Regions from separate parts of the Micromonospora sp. B9E7 genome, predicted to be linked through region 3. Evidence: riboswitches for the same ligand, from Rfam matches in the RefSeq annotation. Region 3 holds a riboswitch; each other region holds the start of a gene.
The links. A riboswitch is a leader RNA that binds a small molecule or an ion and turns the genes downstream of it on or off. The one in region 3 is predicted to bind cobalamin.

Region 1 (6,313 bases), on a different contig from region 3:
GCCGGACGTAGGACTCCCTGTTCATGACGCAGACAACTGGTATCCGTCCGACCTTCCGGCGCCTCGTGGCGTCGACCGCAGCAGCCCGGGATGCTCGTCCTCGTCGCCTGCTCGGCCCCGGCGACCCCGGACAGTTCAGCCGGCGGCGAGTTCGCCGAGCCCTCGACTGTCGGCGCGCCGACCGCCGAGCCGACGGCGGCGAGCGCGCTGCTCGACGCGGCTGGCTGGAAGCCGGGCGCGGGTTCCGCCATCCGCGACTACCAGCGGACCCAACGGGCCGGCGTCCTGGTCATCAGCCACGACCAGACCCTGCTGGACCGTTGGGCGGACCGGATCGTCGACCTGGACAGCAGGTCACCGGCGCGGACCTGACGACCCGGCCAACGCAGCGGACCGTTCCCCGCTCAGTCGGCGACGTCCACGATGACCTTGCCCTCGGCGGTGCCGTCGGCGACCAGCCGGTGGGCGTCCATGACCGTGTCGAGCGTGAACGTGCGTGGATCCAGTCGCGGGCGCAGGGCACCGGCATCGGCCAGCGTCGCGATCTCGCGCAGGATGTCGCCGTGGTGTTCGCGGCCCCGTCCGGTGAGCATCGGCAGCAAAGTGAACACGCCGGAGTAGGTCGCGCCACGGAACGACAGCGGGGCGAGCGAGTGCGACCCCCAGCCCAGCGCGCTGACGACGTGCCCGTGATAGGTGCGTACCGCCGCGAACGACGCGTCGAGCGTCGCGCCACCGACGTTGTCGACGACGATGTCGAACCCCTCGCCACCGGTGTGCCTCTCGACGTACTCCTCGACGCTGGTCGAGGTGTAGTCGATCGGCACGGCACCCAGGCTCTCGATCACCCGTACGCTCGCCGGGCCTCCCGTGGCGTACGCCTCGGCGCCCCTTGCCTGGGCGAGTTGCACACCCACGTGTCCGACACCGCCGGCACCGCCGTGCACCAGCACCTTCTGCCCGGCGCGGACCCCGGCGCGGTCGACCAGCCCTTCCCACGAGGTGACCGCCGCCAGGGGCAGTGCGGCGGCCTCTCGCATCGAGAGGCTGCTCGGCTTGCCGGCCAGCAACCGGGCGTCCACGGCGGCGTACTCGGCCAGCGACCCCTGCAGGTCGCCCACTCCCCCGCACAGCCCGTACACCTCGTCTCCCGGCGCGAACCCGGCCACCTCCGCGCCGACCGCGGCGACGACGCCGGCCAGGTCCAGTCCGAGCACCGCGGGCGGCTGGACGCGCGCGTGCGCGGCCTTTCCTGCCTGGATCTTCGTGTCGAGTGGATTGACCCCGCTGGCGATGACGCGCACCAGCACCTGCCCCGCCCCGGGAGCGGGTTGATCGACGTCCTCCACCATCAGTGGACTGTCGAACTCCCGCAGCACCGCAGCGCGCATGACGGTTCACACCCTCCGTGATCTAGACATCACCTGGACGCTATCCAATTGGGTTGCCGGCCGGGCGACATCCGGGTTGTCCTGCGTCCGCATCCGGCGCGCCCGGCCGGACGAGCGACGATCGCGGCGAGCCACCCGGGGAACGTCGCGACGGACAGCCCGAGCGGCTCTCAGCCGTCCTCGGCGCCGTCGAGCAGCGCCCGCCGCAGGGCCAACCGGTGTTCGCGGCGGATCTCCGCCTCCCGGTACCGACGCCGGTCCCCGTCGGTCTCCGGTAGCAGCGGCGGCACCGTACGAGGCTGGCCGTCGTCGTCGACGGCGACCATGACCAGGTGGGCGGTGGCCACGTCGGTGGGCGGCACCGCCCGGTCCCACCGGTCGGCGGTGACCTTGACCGCGACCTCCATCGAGCTGCGTCCGGCCCAGGTGATCCGGGCGTCGACGTGGACGACGTCGCCGACCCGTACCGCGCGCAGGAAGGCGGTCTCGTCGATCGCGGCGGTCACCGCCGGCCCGTCGGAGTGCCGGGCGGCGACCACACCGGCGACGGAGTCGATGAGGTTGAGGATCCGGCCGCCGTGCACCGTACCCATCAGGTTGGTGTGGTGCTGGTCCATGATCTGCGACAGGGTCAGGTGCGACGCCGACGGCGCGCGGCCGGCGATCGTGGCGGTGTCGTGCACAGCGGTAGTCCGTCCCTCGGGAAACCACACCACCGGAACGCGGACACGCTGACGAGGACGCGCCGACGTACGGCACGTCACCCGCTGAGCCCACCCGCGAGGCCGACGGCGGCGCACACGGTCGTGTGCGCAGCGCAGGCAGGTCTTCGGACTCGCGGGCCTGACCGGTCGTGCCGGTCTCCTACCGGCCGTCGCTTCCCAGGCCGACGGCCCAGTGCTGATGACGGCGTTCGTTCCCACTCACCGCTGCGGGGCAGTCCCGGACTTCCACCGGGTTCCCTCTTACGACGCCCTGCCGGTCACGACGGGGCGAACCAGCGCCGCCCGCAGCATAGCTGGCCAGGGAAGTCGCGGCACCGGGGGCACGGTGCGGAGACAGCGGCGCGGCATCGTCGGCTTTTGCCATGTGAGGAAAAAGATCGCCAGCTCTTGAAAAAAGCCTCACTCCGGTCAGGATATTCAGATGCGTCGTCTCCCTCAGACTCCGGGGCGGGTGCTCTCGGGCGTCCTCGCGCTCCTCCTCGCCTCGGCGGTCGCTCTCCTCGCGTCCGCCCAACCCGCCGCGGCTCACGGGACTCTCGCCATGTCCACGCCGGCGGGTGGCGCCACGGTGAGCGAGCCGTTGACGTCGGTGCAGCTCTTCTTCACCGAGAAGGCCGCGCCCAACGCGTTCTTCACGGTCACCGCTCCGGGCGGCGTCCGCGTCGACAACGGCTGGTCGTACGGGGAGCCGAAGCCGCTGGACCAGCCGGTACGGGAGTACTTCCTGGTCAACGGGCAGTTCGAGCCACGTGAGTACACCACCGGGTTCCCTGCGGCGGTGGCCGTCACCCACCTGCCGGCCAAGGGCCAGTACTCGGTGAGCTACCTGTCGGTCGCCTCGGACGGCGACACCGTGCGGGGCACGCTGACCTTCCGCTACAACGGGCGGGTGACGGCGGCACCCAAGGGGTGGAGCCCACCGACGACCCAGCCGGACCCGGCGTTGGTGGCCGCCAGCGAGCAGCACGGGTCGTCCGGGCAGGCGTCGGCGGTGCCGACCACCTCGGCGCAGCCGGTGACCCCGCCGTCCGGGGCCGCGGCGGCCCCGCCGACCGGGTCGACCGACGAGGGCGGCTCCGGAGCACCGGCCTGGGTCGGCTGGGCGGTGGCGGTCGCGGCGGCCGTGGCGGTGGCCGGATTCGTCGTCTGGCGTCGGCGGACGGGGTCCACCGGCCAACCCACCGGCCGGGGCCGCACCTCGCCGGCGACCTCCGGTCGACGCGGCGGCGGTGCCCGTACCACGAACAAGGCCGCCGCCGGCAAGACCAGCGGGGGCAGGGCCGTCGCGGGAAAGACGGCTGCGGGCAAGACCTCCGCGGGCAGTGCCGGCGTGGCGAGCGGCGTCGGTGCGCAGCCCACGGGCGGTAAGCGGCGACCCGTCACCGTGCCGGCGGCGCGCACGGGCACCGCGGTCGTCACGGCCCGCGCGGGCGTCGCGGCCGATCCGACGCCTACCGATCAGGAGGCGAAGGCCACCGCCACCGCTGACGACGAGTCGACTGTCGACCCCAGAGCACGGCCCGACACGGACCTCACCGCCGTGACACCCGGGTCGCGGCTGAGCAACGGCCACCTGGCGCTGCTCGTCGGCGGGCTGGTGATCGCGCTGCTTGCCGGGTTCGGGCTGGCCCGCATCGGCACCGGCGACCAGAGCCCGGCGACCACCGCCCGACAGCCGTCGGGCGGTCCGCCCGACTCGGGGCAGGCGGCGTCCGCGACCGACGGGCACCAACACCCGGCGGGCACCGGGCCGCACACGCATCGCGGTGACGGCGCGGCGGGCGAGACGCTGGCGACCGGCACGACGGTCAGCGCCGGTGGGTACACCCTGCAACCGCTGGAGCGGTCCCAACCCGCCGGGGTACGCGCCGACTACCGCTTCCGGATCGTCGGGACCGACCGGCAGCCGGCGACCCGCTTCGCGGTCGTACACGACAAGCCGTTGCACATGATCGTGGTCGGCCGCGACCTGACCGGCTACCAGCACGTGCACCCGACGATGGCCCCCGACGGCACCTGGAGCGTCCCCCTGACGCTGGCCCAACCCGGCGGCTACCGCGTCTACGCCGACTTCTCCGTCACCGCGGCCAACGGCGCGCAGTTGCCTCTCGTGCTGGGCGTCGACCACACCGTGCCCGGGGCACACACCCCCGCCGCGCTGCCGCCCGCGCAGGCACAGGCGACGGCCGGACCGTACGCGGTGTCGATGGGCGGCACCCCGACCGTGGGAGTGACGGCGCCGATGCAGTTCCAGGTCCAGCGCGCCGGCTCGACGGCGCCCGTGCAGTTGGAGCGCTACCTGGGCGCGTACGGGCACCTGGTCGTCGTCCGTGAGGGCGACCTCGGCTACGTGCACGTCCACCCCGAGCAGGAACTGGTCGACGGAGCTGTCCAGTTCTGGCTGACCGCGCCCAGCTCGGGCCGGTACCGGGCCTTCTTCGACTTCCAGGTGGAGGGGAAGGTGCACACCGCCGAGTACACGATCAACGTGCCCTGAGCCCGGAACTTTCTCCCTGCTGCGGCCGACCAACCAGCCAGCAGCAATCATCGGAGGAAGAACACATGCTCAGCACCAGCCCGCTCGGTCCGCGCCGCCGCTCGGCCGCCGTCCTCGCCGCCGCGATCCTCGCGGTGGGCGCCGCCGGATGCGGATCGTCCGACTCTCCGTCGACCGGGCAGGCGAGTCCGTCCGTGTCGACCTCGGCCAAACCGGACGCCGGGGTGCTCGGCATTCGTGACCCGTGGGTGAAGGCCGCCGACAGGGGGATGACGGCGGCCTTCGGGACCCTGGTCAACGACGGCGACAGCGATGTCACGGTGACCAGCGCCGCGACCTCGGTGTCGCCGATGGAGCTGCACGAGATGACCATGAAGGACGGCAAGATGGTCATGCAGGCCAAGCAGGGCGGCATCGTGATCAAGGCCGGGAGCACGCACGCGCTGGAGCCCGGCGGTGACCACCTGATGCTGATGAACCTGGCCAAGCCCGTGCAGGCCGGGGACGAGTTGACCTTCACTCTCAGCTTCGCCGACGGCAGGACCCAGCAGTTCACCGCAGTGGCCAAGCCGTTCACCGGCGCGCAGGAGAGCTACGCCCCCGGGCACGGCCAGCCCATGCCCGGCATGAGCGTCACGCCGGAGATGAGCATGAGCCCGGCATCGTGACCGGGACGCCCCCTGCCCGGCCGCTGAGCAGGCGTGGCCTGCTCGCCGGTGGGGCACTGGCCGCCGGCGGGGCCCTCGCCGGCGGGGCCACCATCGCCGTGACCCGTGGCGTCGACAGCGGGCAACCACAGGCCGCCGCCGACGCCACGCCGGTGGCGAGCGTCGGCGCACTGGTCGAGCCGTTCCACGGCGTCCGACAGGCCGGCGTGGCCACCGAACCGCAGGCCCATGCGGCCTTCGTGGCGCTCACGCTGCGGGCCGGCTCCGACCGGGCCGCGTTGGGTCGGATGCTGCGGCTGCTCACCGACGACGCCGCCCGCCTCACCCAGGGCAAGCCGGCCCTGGCCGACACCGAGGCCGAACTCGGGCTGCTGCCCGCACGCCTCACCGTGACCTTCGGCTTCGGCCCCGGCCTCTACCGTGCCGCCCGCGTCGACGACCGGCGGCCGGCCTCGGTCGTCGACCTGCCCGCGTTCCGCGTCGACCGGCTGCAGCCGGCCTGGTCGGGTGGCGACCTGCTGCTCCAGATCTGCGCCGACGACCCGATCAGCGTCGCCCACGCCCAACGGGTCCTGATCAAGGACAGCCGGCCGTTCGCCACCGTCCGGTGGGTCCAGCAGGGCTTCCGACGCAGTCCCGGCGTCGAGCCGGGCGGCCACACCCAACGCAACCTGTTCGGTCAGCTCGACGGCACCGCCAACCCCCGGCCAGGGCTGCCGATGGACTCCGCCGTCTGGGTGCCGGACGGACCCGCGTGGCTGCGCGACAGCACCACCCTCGTCGTACGCCGCATCAGCATGAACATGGAGACCTGGGACCTGCTCGGCCGCACCGACCGGGAGCTCGCCGTCGGCCGGCGGCTCGACACCGGCGCCCCGCTCACCGGCAACGCCGAACACGACGAGCCCGACTTCGCCGCCACCGGGCCGGACGGGCTCACCGTCATCCCCGACTTCTCCCACCTGACCCGTGCGCACGTCACCGACGACCGGCTGAAGATCCTGCGTCGGCCCTACAACTACGACGGCGCGC
Region 2 (6,313 bases), on a different contig from region 3:
TGAGGTTTCATCGATGAGCGTCTACATCGCAAGGTACGGGGGCCCGCATGTCCACGTCTGTCACTCGCCGCACCGTCCTGGCCGGAGGCGCCGGTGCCGCCATCGGCCTGGCGCTGCCCGGCCCCGCCGCCCACGCCGGCGGCCACCACCACCCCACCAGCGTGAGCTTCACCCTCGACGCGAAGACGCTCGACGGTGGTGAGCAGGTCACCTCGGTCACCCTCGACACCGGCCGGCTCGGGCCGATCGACCCCGCCGAGCTGACCCCCGGCACGTTCAGCGTGCATGCCAAGGCCACCAGCCCGATCCCGATCGCACCCGGCGATCTGATCTTCAGCGAGTACGACCTGGACCGCACGGTGACCGCGGCAAGGCTCGACCGACACGGAAACATCGTGCTGGAGCTGAGCCACGCCGAAGGTCAACCCGGCGGTGGCACCCTCGGCTACATCGTGAGCAGGGGCCGCAACGTCCGGCTGGACCTCGACTACACCATCAGGCAGAACACCCCGCTCGTCCGGCGCCACGGCTCGCCGGTCACCATCACGCGCTTCGTGCAGGGGCGGCTGTCGAACCCCGAGGTGGACGCCTTCAGCCATCACGTCTCGGGCTCGGGCCTGAAGTACCGGTTGTACTCACCGGAGCGGTCGCCCCGCCACGGTCGGCTGCCGCTGATCCTGTGGCTGCACGGCGGCGGCGAGGGTGCCTCACTGCCCGACGACTACTACGACAACGAGACCACGCTGCGCGCCAACCGCGGCGCGCTCGGCTTCGCCACCCCGGAGGCTCAACGGATCTTCTCCGGCGCGTACGTCGTCGCTCCGCAGAGCACCTCGTACTGGATGGAGGACGGTCCCCGGTTCGCCCCGCTGATCCGCGAGATCGTCCAGGACCTCGTACGCCGCAAGCGTGTCGATCCCGACCGGATCTACGTGGCCGGTTGCAGCAACGGCGGCTACATGTCCCTGGAGATGACGGTTGCCTATCCCGACCTGTTCGCCGCGTCGGTGCCGATCTGCGGCGTCGTCGAGCCGCTCGGCGGGGACGGCCCGCCGCTGATCACCGACGCGGAACTGGCGGCGATCCGCACCCCGACCTGGCTGGTCACCTCGCGCGACGACGACACGGTGCCACCCGAGACCAACACGATCCACGCCCACGACCTCATCCCGGGATCACTGATCACCCTGTACGACCACGTCGTCCGGGACGGCTACCAGTTCCCCGGTCACTGGTCCTGGATCTACGTGGCCCGCAACGACCCGAGCCGCAACGGCACCCACATCTGGCAGTGGATGGCCCGCCGCCGTCGGTGATCCGCCGTCCGGGTCGAAGGATCGGGCCGCACCATCGGCACCGGCCGAAGAATCGCTGGTATCGAACCAGCGACCTCTCGGCTATCGTGCGCGGTGGCACAAACCTTGCGAGGTGCCCCGCGCGAGTGGGGAGAATCGGGAAGCCGGTGTGAATCCGGCACGGGCCCGCCGCGGTGACCGGGGAGCTGCCACCCACGCGTACCAGACGCAGCCACTGGCCCTGATCGGCTGGGAAGGCGGGTGACCAGCGTAGATCCGGGAGTCCGAAGACCGGCCTCGCATCATCGGCCCTGCCAGGGGCACGAGCGCAGCGGGAGCCTGCCGTGAACACCGGACTCTACGAGACCATCCACCGCCGCCGGGACGTACGCGCCCAGTTCACCGGGGCGCCGATCCCCGACGAGACGTTGCACCGGATCCTCACGGCGGCACACGCCGCGCCGAGCGTCGGTCTCACCCAGCCCTGGGACTTCATCCTGGTCCGCGACCCCGATCTGCGACGGCAGTTCCACCGACACGTGGAGCGGGAACGGGACACCTTCGCGGCCACACTCGACCGTGACGCGGCGGAACGCTTCGCCCAAATCAAGATCGATGGCGTACGCGAGTCCACCTTGTCGGTCGTGGTCACCTACGACCCGGAGCGGGGTGGACCGGCCGTGCTCGGTCGTCACGCGATCGCCGACGCCGGCCTCTACTCGGTCTGTCTGGCGATCCAGAACCTGTGGCTGGCCGCGACCACCGAGCAGCTCGGAGTCGGTTGGGTCTCGTTCTACCGGGAGCCGTTCCTGCGCGACCTGCTCGGCATCCCGGCCACCGTCCGCCCAGTGGCGTGGCTCTGCCTCGGCCCGGTCACCCATCTGGAGCAGACGCCGGACCTGGAGCGGCACGGCTGGCGCCAGCGACGCCCGGTGTCGTCGGTGATCCACCACGATCGTTGGACGACCGCGTGACCGAGTGACCGAGTGACCGGGTGACTGGCGGGGCAGGGCCGCGCCAGTCCACCCACGTGTCACCGTGCCGCCCGAGACCAACACGATCAGCTCACCAGGTCACCGGCGCGGTACACGGCGAGCGGGCGGCGCAGCACCCTGATGTCGCTCGTCGGATCGCCGTCGACGATCAGCAGGTCGGCCTCGTACCCGAGGCGGACGCGGCCCTTGCGTCGTCCCAGGCCACACACCTCGGCGCCGATCGAGGTGGCCGCAGTGAGGGCGGCGGTGGCGGGAATGCCGTAGGCCACGTACTCGACGAGTGTCTCCGGCAGGATCCCGTGCGGCTTCGCAGGGCCGAGGCCCGCGTCCGAACCGGCCACCAGACGTACCCCTGCACGGTGCAGGGTGGCAGCGCCCTCACCCAGCGCGGCCTCGCTGAGCCCGGCCCGCGCCGCCATCGCCACCACCTCTGGTGGCGTGACCACCGCCGGATCGGTGCCGAGCGTGGCGCAGACCGCCATTCCGGACGCGGCCAGGCGGTCCGCGAGTTCGTCGGGGACGCGGGCCCCGGTCGCGGTCACGCACGTGCAGTGCTCGATGCCGTCCACACCGACGCGCAGCGCCTGCTCGACCGCGCTCAGCGCGTGCGCGTGCGCGGTCACCGGCAGGCCCAGGTCGCGCGCCTCGTTCAGGGCGGCGGTCAGCTCATCGTCGGTGAACTGCGGCGCGGTGGTGTCCGTGCCGGGGGTGAACACCCCGCCGCTGGCCATGATCTTCACCAGGTCGGCCCCGGCCGCCACCCGCAGCCGTACGGCCTCCCGCACGCCGTCGACACCGCTCGCCTCGCCCCCCAACGACCAGCAGTGCCCACCGATGCTGGTGACCGGCGCACCCGACCCCAGCACCGTCGGCAGGTAGTCACGCACCCCCCGAACCCGCCATCGGAGCACCGCGCCGCGTCGGTCGCCCAGGTCCCGTACCGTCGTGACCCCGGCCGCCAGATGCGCGCGCAGTGACGCCTCGACGACCGCGTCGAGGTCCGTCTCGGCGCGCTCGGCGAGCCGGCCGAGCGCGTCGGGCCCGGCATCGGCGCACAGGTGCACGTGCGCGTCGACCAGACCGGGCAGCAGCGTGCCGCCCGGCTCCTCGCGCACCGGCCAACCCTCCGGCGCCTCGGCCCGACCCCGGCGCACATCAGCGATGCGCCCTTCGTCGAGCAGGACCAGCACCCCGCCATCCACGAGCCGCTCGCCGTCGAACATCCGTTCCGCCCGGACAGCATGCTTGGTCATCGTCACCCCAGCCCTGGCCTGCGCGGCCACAGTCAGCACCGACGCCGCGGCGTCCTCGGTCTCCGGCGACCATCGGTCATGACCTGACCATCGCAGGGCCACCGGGTGTACGGCCTCCCTCGCCAGGGTGATCCCCCCTCCCTCTGGCGGGTCAGCCGGCGGGATGCCCTGCGCGAACGGGGAATCAGCGCTCAAGCGATGTTTCCCCTTCAGCTACCGTCGGTAGATGCCCGGTGCCCGAACCGCCGTGACCGCCCTGGTCGCCGTCACGGTCGTTGACGTCTTCCACACCATCGTCGCCCTCGCAGCGTACGAGCACCGGATCGGCGTAGTGACCCACGACGGGTCCGGCACGGTGGACATGCTCGACACCATCGTGCCGCTTCGTGACCTGTCCGCGGCGACGTTCTGTCTGCTGCTTCTCACGCTGCTTACCGCCTGGGCCAGCGTCGCCAACTGGGCCATCCGGGCCCGGAGCACCCGACCACCTGTCGCACCCACAGCGCCAGCGGCGCGGTGGCGGATGAGCGCGATCGTCGCCGTACCCCTCAACCTGATCGCAGCCGTGCAGTACCTGTCCGCCAGCGCGAACGGGGGCGAGTACATGCGCACCGTCCTGGCCGTAACCACCGTGCTGCTGGTGGCCGCGTCCGTGGCACTCGTGACCACCACGACCGCCGGTATCCAGGTCATCCGGCACACCGCAACGCACCAGCACACCGCCGGTGCCCGAGCCACAGCGGCTTAGTCGTCCACGTGACGCACCGTCGGCTGCAGTTCCATCGGTGTTGACCTGTCAAGACCGTCCATGAAGGTCGTGCTGCCGCCGCAGTTTGAACCTAACGGCAGCGCCGATCCCGGACGCCGGGACGTGTTACTCCCACAGATCGGCACCCTCTTTGCCGGCCGGGTCCGTCGCCAGCAGAGACTCATGAAGCCCTCCGATCTCGCGGCCCGTCGGGTTGCACTCCGCGTCCGTCTCGACCAGGTGCCAGCCGGGGTCGCTCTCTCGCGCCTCCGGGTCCCCGCCCTCGTCGAGGATGTGCACTGCGGCGGCGACCGCCTCGTACGCTCCGGCTCGCGCGACCAGCAGCACATCGTGGGGATCCGCGCCTGCCTCAATCAACCGCTGCGCGGCGGCCACGTCGCACAGAGCACTGGTATCCATCCACGGAGATATCGCCTGCCGCCACAGGGCGCGCAGAACCATGAACCGAGCCAGCTGCGGAATGTTCTCGCTGAGCTCCGACCTGGCCCACTCCTCCGGGTCTTGGGCTCCAAGCTCCTTGAACCTCTCCGCGAGCGACACAGCAGCATCGCGGACATCCGGCGGCAGGGTCCCCAACCAATCGCCCCACGTAGGCCACAAAATCACCACGTGATCATGCCGCTTCGGGCCAGAGCCGGATGAGGTACTGCGGCGGGTGCCGGGAATGGGGAATGCCTGAAAGGCCGCCAACCGAGCTTCGAAGTTGTCGGCATCGACGTCCCGGACCAGGAAGAGTCCGTTGTCGCTGGGGATGACAGCATCAGCGACGACCGCATGGCTTAGCTCCTTTGGAACCGCGCTGAGGGTCCCCACCTCTATACGAGCTGGGGATCCTCAGCGCACATCCTTGCCGGCGTGACACCGGTTTCTACTAATAGTCGCGAGGCCCGAACCTGGTCGGGTCCGGCCAGTCGACGCCCCCGGAGGTCCGGGACTCGTGGAGCACGAATGCTCCTGCCGAATCCCTGCTGATCAGGCCATCCCCGGGGTGTTGGCCGAAACTGAGGGCGGTGAGTTCGGTCCGGTTGGCCCAGTCTGTTCCAGTGCCGGTGTCGACGCTTGGGTCGAAGGTGGTGCCAGCGGCGTTGCCCGCGTAGAGGACCAGCTTGCCCGACGAGGACTGCACCGTGAGCAGATCGTCGTAGCTGTCACCGGTGAACTCACCCAAGGTGAGCTGCTTGCAGCACCCCCACGCCGCACCGACCTGCACACCAGCGTTGAACGAACCACCAGCGGCATTGCCCGCGTACATCAGAAGCTGCTGAGTGGAGCTCTTGACGGTGAGCAGATCGTCGTAGGCATCCCGATTCACCTTACCTACGGCCAGGTCACGAAGATCACTCGTCCAGCCGGCACCAATCTGAACCCGCGCACCGAACGCCCCGCCGGCGGCAGTGCCGGGATACAGCCACAACACCCCGCCACTGTCGATCAACGCGAGATCGTCATAGGCATCCCGGTTCAGACGACCGACGACGAACTCCCGATAGCTGCCCCAGCCGGTACCGACCTGGATGGGCGGGCCGAACGTGTCGCTGGAGGTTCCAGGGTGCAGCCACGGGACTCCGGCCGCGTCGACGCCAATGATGTCGGTGTAGGTGTCCCGGGTGAATTCGCCAGTGACCAGTTGGTTCAGTTCGTAGGGCTGGGGTGCCCACACCTTTCCGGCCGGCTGGACTCGGTTTGCCCAGGTGCTGTGATCGGTCCGGGGGTGGATCCAGGTCTGGCCCGTTGCGCTGTCGACTGCGAGTAGGTCTTCGGGGCCCGTACCGTCGAGCTGCCCTGCGGCAAGGTAGGAGGTGCTGTTCCAGGTGGTGCCGGTGCCGGTGTCGACGCTTGGGTCGAAGGTGGTGCCAGCGGCGTTGCCCGCGTAGAGGACCAGCTTGCCCGACGAGGACTGCACCGTGAGCAGATCGTCGTAGCTGTCACCGGTGAACTCACCCAAGGTGAGCTGCTTGCAGCACCCCCACGCCGCACCGACCTGCACACCAGCGTTGAACG
Region 3 (6,313 bases):
CGCGACCAGGAGGGCGACCAGCGCCGCTACGGCGAGCGGGCGCCACCGGCGCACGGGCCTGCCGAGTCGTACGCGGACACGGGCGGTCACGTCGGGTGGCTCGGGTGTTTCCAGCCAGGTGGACAGCTCGCGCAGTTCCCGTTCGAGGTCACCCATGCCGGACCTCCTCACGGTCGAGCAGGCCGCGAAGCTTCGCCAGCGCCCGGGACGTGCGCGACTTCACCGTGCCCCGGGGCCAACCCAGTGCCGCCACCGTCTCCTCCTCGGTGAGATCGAGGAAGTACCGACAGACGATCACCTCGCGGTCCCGTACCGGCAGTTGCCGCAGGGCCCGCACCAGCGCTTCCCGGCGCTCCCCGGCGAGGACCGCGCCGATTGCCTCGTCCTCGGCGACGTCGGACGTCGGGTCCGCCGCTGCCGCCCGTAGGACGAGCCCGTCCCGCCGGCCCCGGGACCGGTGCAGGTTGCGGGTCTCGTTGGCGACGATCGCGAGCAGCCACGATCGGAAGGACGACTCGCCCCGGTAACGGGACAGCTTCCGGTACGCCTTCACGAACGCCTCCTGCGTGACGTCCTCGGAGTCCGATCCCGCGCCGAGCAGCACCGCCGTCCGGTACGCGGACGCGGTGTGCCGGGCGACCAGGAGGTCGTACGCCTCCAGGTCACCGGCCCGAGCGCGGGTGACGAGAGCGTCGTCGTCCAGGGGGTGGCCTCCGTTCGGATCACACTCATGACACCGCCCACCCGTCGCGGGTTCCACCCGGCGTGGGTCAGGTTGCTCCCACCCGGCGTGCAGCGTATTGCCAGGATCCGGTGCTGCACTGGGAGAGGTGTCGAGGAGAGGGGCTGGGCATGAGCTGGTTCAATCGCCGGTCACGGGGTGCCGAGGCGACCCCGACGAAACTGGACCGGGAGGCGACTCGGGACGACCTCGCGGCGCTGGAGGAGTTCGTGGCCACCCGGCGGGGCGTGGAGTTCTACCTGGAGCCGGAGACCACCGCGACGGACACCACGGTGATGGCGATCGCGCACGACGGCGAATGGATCCGTCGCCGTACCGGAACACCCCGCGCGGCGGGGGCCATCGCCCGCAAGCACTCGGTGCCGCTGTACGAGGCGGCGCGCACCGGCTACCCGGAGCGGATGCGGACCTGGAGCCGGGCCCACCCGGAACGCCACGCCCGCTGAGACTCGCCTGCTCAGGCGTCCTCGACGGCCGAGCGGGCCTGCTCGAGCGTCATCGGCTCGGCGTGGCTGGAGACGTACCAGTGGTAGTCGTCGTCGAGAAGTCGACGGACCAGGCCCAGGTCGAGGCCGTCCTCCGGCCGACGCAGGTGCGCCGGCGGCGGGTAGAAGCAGTCGCCCAGCAGCATGACCCCCGAGTCGGGCACCAGCACCACGGTCGAGTCCGGTGCGTGCCCGCCGCCGACGTGGCGTAGCCGAACCCCGACCGGCAGCTCGGCCACGTCGGCGAAGGTCCGGGTCGGCGGCAGGATGGCGAAGCCTTCCCAGGACGCCATCGCGCGAGCGCGGGCCTGAAAGCTCGGGCGGAGGCGGGGGTTGGCGCGTACCTGCTCGTCCAGATAGCGGTGGCTCCACGGTCGGGTGGCCTCGGCGCGCAGCAGCGGCACGGCCGTCTCGTGTCCGACGATCTCGATTCCGGGCCAGGCGCAGGCTCCCCAGACGTGGTCCCAGTGGTGGTGGGTGTAGACGAGCCAGCGCGGCTGCGGCAGCCCGGCCGCGGCGAGCGCGGCCTGGATCTCGCGGGCGTGCGTGAGGCTCTGCCCGGCGTCGATCATCACACTGCCGCGCTCGTCGGCCACGACGGCGACGCTGGCCTGGACCGCCTCCGGGTCGGGATCGCCCGGGCAGAGCCAGACCCGGCCCGCCAGGTGGTGGAACTGCGGGGCGGCCAAGGTGATCGACCTCCGAGATTGATCACGGACACTGGTGTGGCGTTCGCCGATCCTAGGTGACGGTGCCGCCCGGCGCCGCCCTGCCGGGTGATCGGCGCAGGTCAGAGTTCGTTCGACCGTCCTTTGCTCTGCCTACCTATAGGCACCGGACACGCAGCGTCACCGGTGCACATAGGTAAGCAGAGCAAAGGACGGCGGGCATTGATCTGGGGCATTGCGCCGTGCGGGGGTCGCGCTCGCACCGATCGCCGAAGCTCGATGAGTGCCGTCCGCCTGGCGGGGCCGGACCGGCGTTGACCGGCAGCGGAGGGGTGTGGCAGCATTCGCGGCCTGACGGCAGTGAAGGAAGTCGGTGCGATTCCGACGCGGTCCCGCCACTGTCACCGGGGAGCGATCCCCCCTCGTGAGTCACGGCCGTGTGTCTGCGGTTGGAAGGCCGGGGGAGAGCATCGATCCGGAAGCCAGGATACTTCGGCCGTCGGGACGTACCCCAGGGCGTGGACACCCGAGGAGGACCCGATGACGCACGGCGTCTCATTCATCGACGAACATCGTCATGACTCGCGCGGTGGGCGCTTCACCGCGCCCGCGACCGGCTACGCCCCGCTGAGCTGAGCGCCGCCCGCCGCCGACCGGCCCCGCCGCTCGCGCCCGCGAGCCGTCCGCGCCGCCGTCGTACCGGCTGACGCCGCACCCACCCGCATCGTCGCGGTCACCCTCGTGGTGGCCGGGGCGTCACTCCCCGGAGCCTGCCGTGCGCATCCTGCTGCTCTCCACCGCCGACACCGACCTGTTGGCCGCCCGCGCCAGCGGTGCCGACTACCGGCTGGCCAACCCCGCCCGGGTCACCGCCGACGAGGTACCCGCCCTGCTCGACGGCGTGAACCTCGTCGTCGTACGCCTGCTCGGCGGTCGACAGGCCTGGCCGGACGGCCTCGCCGCGGTGCTCACCTCCGGCGTGCCGACGGTCGTGCTCGGCGGCGAGGCCCTGCCCGACGCGGAACTGATGGCCATCTCCACAGTGCCGTCCGGGGTCGTCACCCAGGCGCTGGCGTACCTGGTCGAGGGCGGGCCGGACAACCTGGGGCAGCTGGCCCGGTTCCTCTCCGACACGGTGCTGCTCACCGGCGAGGGGTTCGCCCCACCCGCACCCACCCCGGCGTACGGCGTGCACCGTGAGTACCCGACCAATCCGGAGCGGCCCACCGTGGGGATCGTCTTCTACCGTGCGCACGCGCTGGCCGGGAACACCGAATTCGTCGACGTGCTCGCGGACGCGGTCCGCGAGGCCGGCGGCAACCCGCTGCCGATCTTCTGCGGCTCGCTGCGCGGGCTCACCACGGGCGCCGGCCCGCTCGGGCTCTTCGCCCGCTGCGACGCGTTGCTGGTCACTGTCCTCGCGGCCGGCGGCGCGGTCGCCGCGGATGCCTCCGGAGGCGGCGACGAGGACGCCTGGGACGTCGGCGCCCTGGCCGCCCTGGACGTGCCGGTCATCCAGGCGCTCTGCCTCACCAGCACCCGTGCGCAGTGGGCCGACAGCGACGCCGGGCTGTCCCCGTTGGACGCCGCGATGCAGGTGGCCATCCCCGAGTTCGACGGCCGGATCGTCACCGTGCCGTTCTCGTTCAAGCAGATCGACTCGGACGGCCTCTCGGTCTACGCCGCCGATCCCGAGCGGGCCGCCCGGGTCGCCGGGATCGCGGTGCGCCACGCCCGGCTGCGGTACCTGCCCAACCCCGACAAGCGGATCGCCGTGGTGCTCAGCTCGTACCCCACCAAGCACTCCCGGGTCGGCAACGCCGTCGGGCTGGACACCCCGGTCTCGGCGGTCCGCCTGCTCGCCGCGCTGGCCGAGGACGGCTACGACCTGGGCGACGCGCCGCCGCCCACCGACGGGGACGCGTTGATCCATGCGCTGATCGCCGCCGGAGGCCACGACGTGGAGTGGCTCACCCCGGAGCAGTTGGCCGCCGCCGAGGCCCGGATACCGGGGCACACGTACCGGCGGTGGTTCGACCAGGTCCCGGCCGAGCTGCGCGAGCGGATGCGGGAACACTGGGGTGAGCCACCCGGCGAGCTGTACACCGAGGGTGGCGACATCGTTCTCGCCGGGCTGCGCTTCGGCAACGTGGTGCTGCTGATCCAACCGCCACGCGGCTTCGGGGAGAACCCGATCGCCATCTACCACGACCCGGACCTGCCGCCGAGTCACCACTACCTGGCCGCGTACCGCTGGTTGGCCGCGTCGGCCGCCGACGGCGGCTTCGGCGCGGACGCCGTGGTGCACCTGGGCAAGCACGGCACCCTGGAGTGGCTGCCCGGAAAGGGCCTCGGTCTCGCCGCCGACTGCGCGCCCGACGCGGTCCTCGGTGACCTGCCGCTGGTCTATCCGTTCATCGTCAACGACCCCGGCGAGGGCACCCAGGCCAAGCGGCGGGCACACGCCGTGGTCATCGACCACCTGGTGCCGCCGATGGCCCGCGCCGAGACCTACGGCGACCTGGCCAAACTGGAGCAACTGCTGGACGAGTACGCCACGGTGCAGGCCCTCGACCCGGCCAAGGTGCCCACCGTGCGGGCGCAGATCTGGGACCTGGTGCGCGCCGCCGAACTGCACCACGACCTGCACGCCGAGGCGATGCCCGACGCGGACGACTTCGACGACTTCGTGCTGCACCTCGACGGGTACCTCTGCGAGGTCAAGGACGTGCAGATCCGCGACGGCCTGCACATCCTCGCCGACGCGCCCAGCGGGGAGCCCCGGGTCAACCTGGTCCTCGCGGTGCTGCGCGCACCCCAGATCTGGGGTGGCGCCCGCGCCCTGCCCGGCCTGCGGCAGGCCCTCGCCGTCGCGTACTCCCTCGACGAGCAGGCGCTGCTCGCGTCACCCGGAAAGCGGCTGGCGCTGCCCAGCGCGTTGACCGAGGTGGTGGACGGCCCGGCCGGCACCGCTGCCGACGCCGTCGACCTGATCGAGGCCCTCGCCCGGCGGCTGGTCATCGGCATGGAGACGCTCGGCTGGGACGCCGACACCGTCGACGCGGTGGTCGCGGAGGTCACCGGCCAGCCGATCCCGGACGTCGCGGCGGTGCTGCACTTCGCCGCCACCGAACTGGTACCCCGGCTGGACCGCACCACCGACGAGCTGGCCAACACCCTCCGGGCGCTCGACGGCCGGTTCGTGCCGCCCGGCCCGTCCGGTTCACCGACCCGGGGCCTGGTCAACGTGCTGCCCACCGGCCGCAACTTCTACTCCGTCGACCCGAAGGCCATCCCCAGCCGCAACGCCTGGGACGTCGGGGTGGCCCTTGCCGACTCGCTGCTGGCCCGGCACCTCGCCGACACCGGGGCGTACCCCCGCTCGGTGGGGTTGACCGTGTGGGGCACCAGCGCCATGCGCACCCAGGGCGACGACATCGCCGAGGTGCTCGCGCTGCTGGGCTGCCGCCCGGTCTGGGACGACCGGTCCCGGCGGGTCACCGGCATCGACGTGGTGCCCACGGCCGAGTTGGGCCGGCCCCGCGTCGACGTCACCGTGCGCATCTCCGGCTTCTTCCGGGACGCGTTCCCGCACGTCGTGGCGCTGCTCGACGACGCGGTCCGGCGGGTCGCCGCCCTGGACGAGCCGGACGAGGAGAACTACCTTCGCGCGCACGTCGCCGCCGACCTCGCCGAACACGGCGACGAGCGGCGCGCCACGGCCCGGATCTTCGGCTCGAAACCCAGGGCGTACGGCGCGGGGCTGCTGCCGCTGATCGACGCCCGGACCTGGCGCAGCGACGCCGACCTGGCCGAGGTGTACGCGGTGTGGGGCGGCTACGCCTACGGCCGCGGCCTGGACGGGCGGGAGGCGCGGGCCGACATGGAACGTTCCTTCGCCCGGATCGCGGTGGCGGTGAAGAACCAGGACACCCGCGAGCACGACATCGTCGACTCCGACGACTACTTCCAGTACCACGGCGGGATGGTGGCGATGGTCCGCCACCTCACCGGCACGTCCCCACAGGCGTACGTGGGCGACTCGGCGATGCCGCACGACGTGCGCACCCGCACCCTGGGCGAGGAGACCCGGCGGGTGTTCCGGGCCCGGGTGGTCAACCCGAAGTGGATCGCGGCGATGCGCCGGCACGGCTACAAGGGCGCGTTCGAGCTGGCCGCCACCGTGGACTACCTGTTCGGCTATGACGCCACCGCCGGCGTCGTCGACGACTGGATGTACGAGCACCTCGCCGCCGCGTACCTCTTCGACGAGACCACCCGGGAGTTCCTGGAGAAGTCCAACCCGTGGGCGCTGCGCGGCATCACCGAGCGGCTGTTGGAGGCCGCCGACCGGGGGCTGTGGGCCAAACCGGAACCGGCAACCCTGGACCGACTGCGCGACACGTACCTGGCCAGCG

Region 1: another riboswitch for cobalamin. It lies ahead of ABGB10_RS02240 (acyl-CoA thioesterase); the one in region 3 lies ahead of cobN (cobaltochelatase subunit CobN).
Region 2: another riboswitch for cobalamin. It lies ahead of bluB (5,6-dimethylbenzimidazole synthase); the one in region 3 lies ahead of cobN (cobaltochelatase subunit CobN).

What each region holds. Positions count from the first base shown of each region.
Region 1 covers NZ_JBDPLX010000001.1:515,073-521,385, forward strand. Annotated here, with positions in the region: gene ABGB10_RS02230 (hypothetical protein) at 91-372, shown strand; gene ABGB10_RS02235 (zinc-dependent alcohol dehydrogenase family protein) at 405-1,391, opposite strand; gene ABGB10_RS02240 (acyl-CoA thioesterase) at 1,562-2,074, opposite strand; cobalamin riboswitch at 2,194-2,408, opposite strand; gene ABGB10_RS02245 (copper resistance protein CopC) at 2,538-4,613, shown strand; gene ABGB10_RS02250 (copper chaperone PCu(A)C) at 4,679-5,281, shown strand; gene ABGB10_RS02255 (Dyp-type peroxidase) at 5,278-6,313, shown strand, end outside.
Region 2 covers NZ_JBDPLX010000016.1:136,250-142,562, forward strand. Annotated here, with positions in the region: gene ABGB10_RS23770 (PHB depolymerase family esterase) at 48-1,316, shown strand; cobalamin riboswitch at 1,410-1,610, shown strand; gene bluB (5,6-dimethylbenzimidazole synthase) at 1,640-2,269, shown strand; gene ABGB10_RS23780 (amidohydrolase family protein) at 2,356-3,543, opposite strand; gene ABGB10_RS23785 (hypothetical protein) at 3,770-4,291, shown strand; gene ABGB10_RS23790 (hypothetical protein) at 4,418-5,125, opposite strand; gene ABGB10_RS23795 (S1 family peptidase) at 5,184-6,313, opposite strand, start outside.
Region 3 covers NZ_JBDPLX010000029.1:16,774-23,086, forward strand. Annotated here, with positions in the region: gene ABGB10_RS30585 (hypothetical protein) at 1-156, opposite strand, end outside; gene ABGB10_RS30590 (RNA polymerase sigma factor) at 149-703, opposite strand; gene ABGB10_RS30595 (hypothetical protein) at 853-1,188, shown strand; gene ABGB10_RS30600 (MBL fold metallo-hydrolase) at 1,200-1,916, opposite strand; cobalamin riboswitch at 2,259-2,388, shown strand; gene cobN (cobaltochelatase subunit CobN) at 2,671-6,313, shown strand, end outside.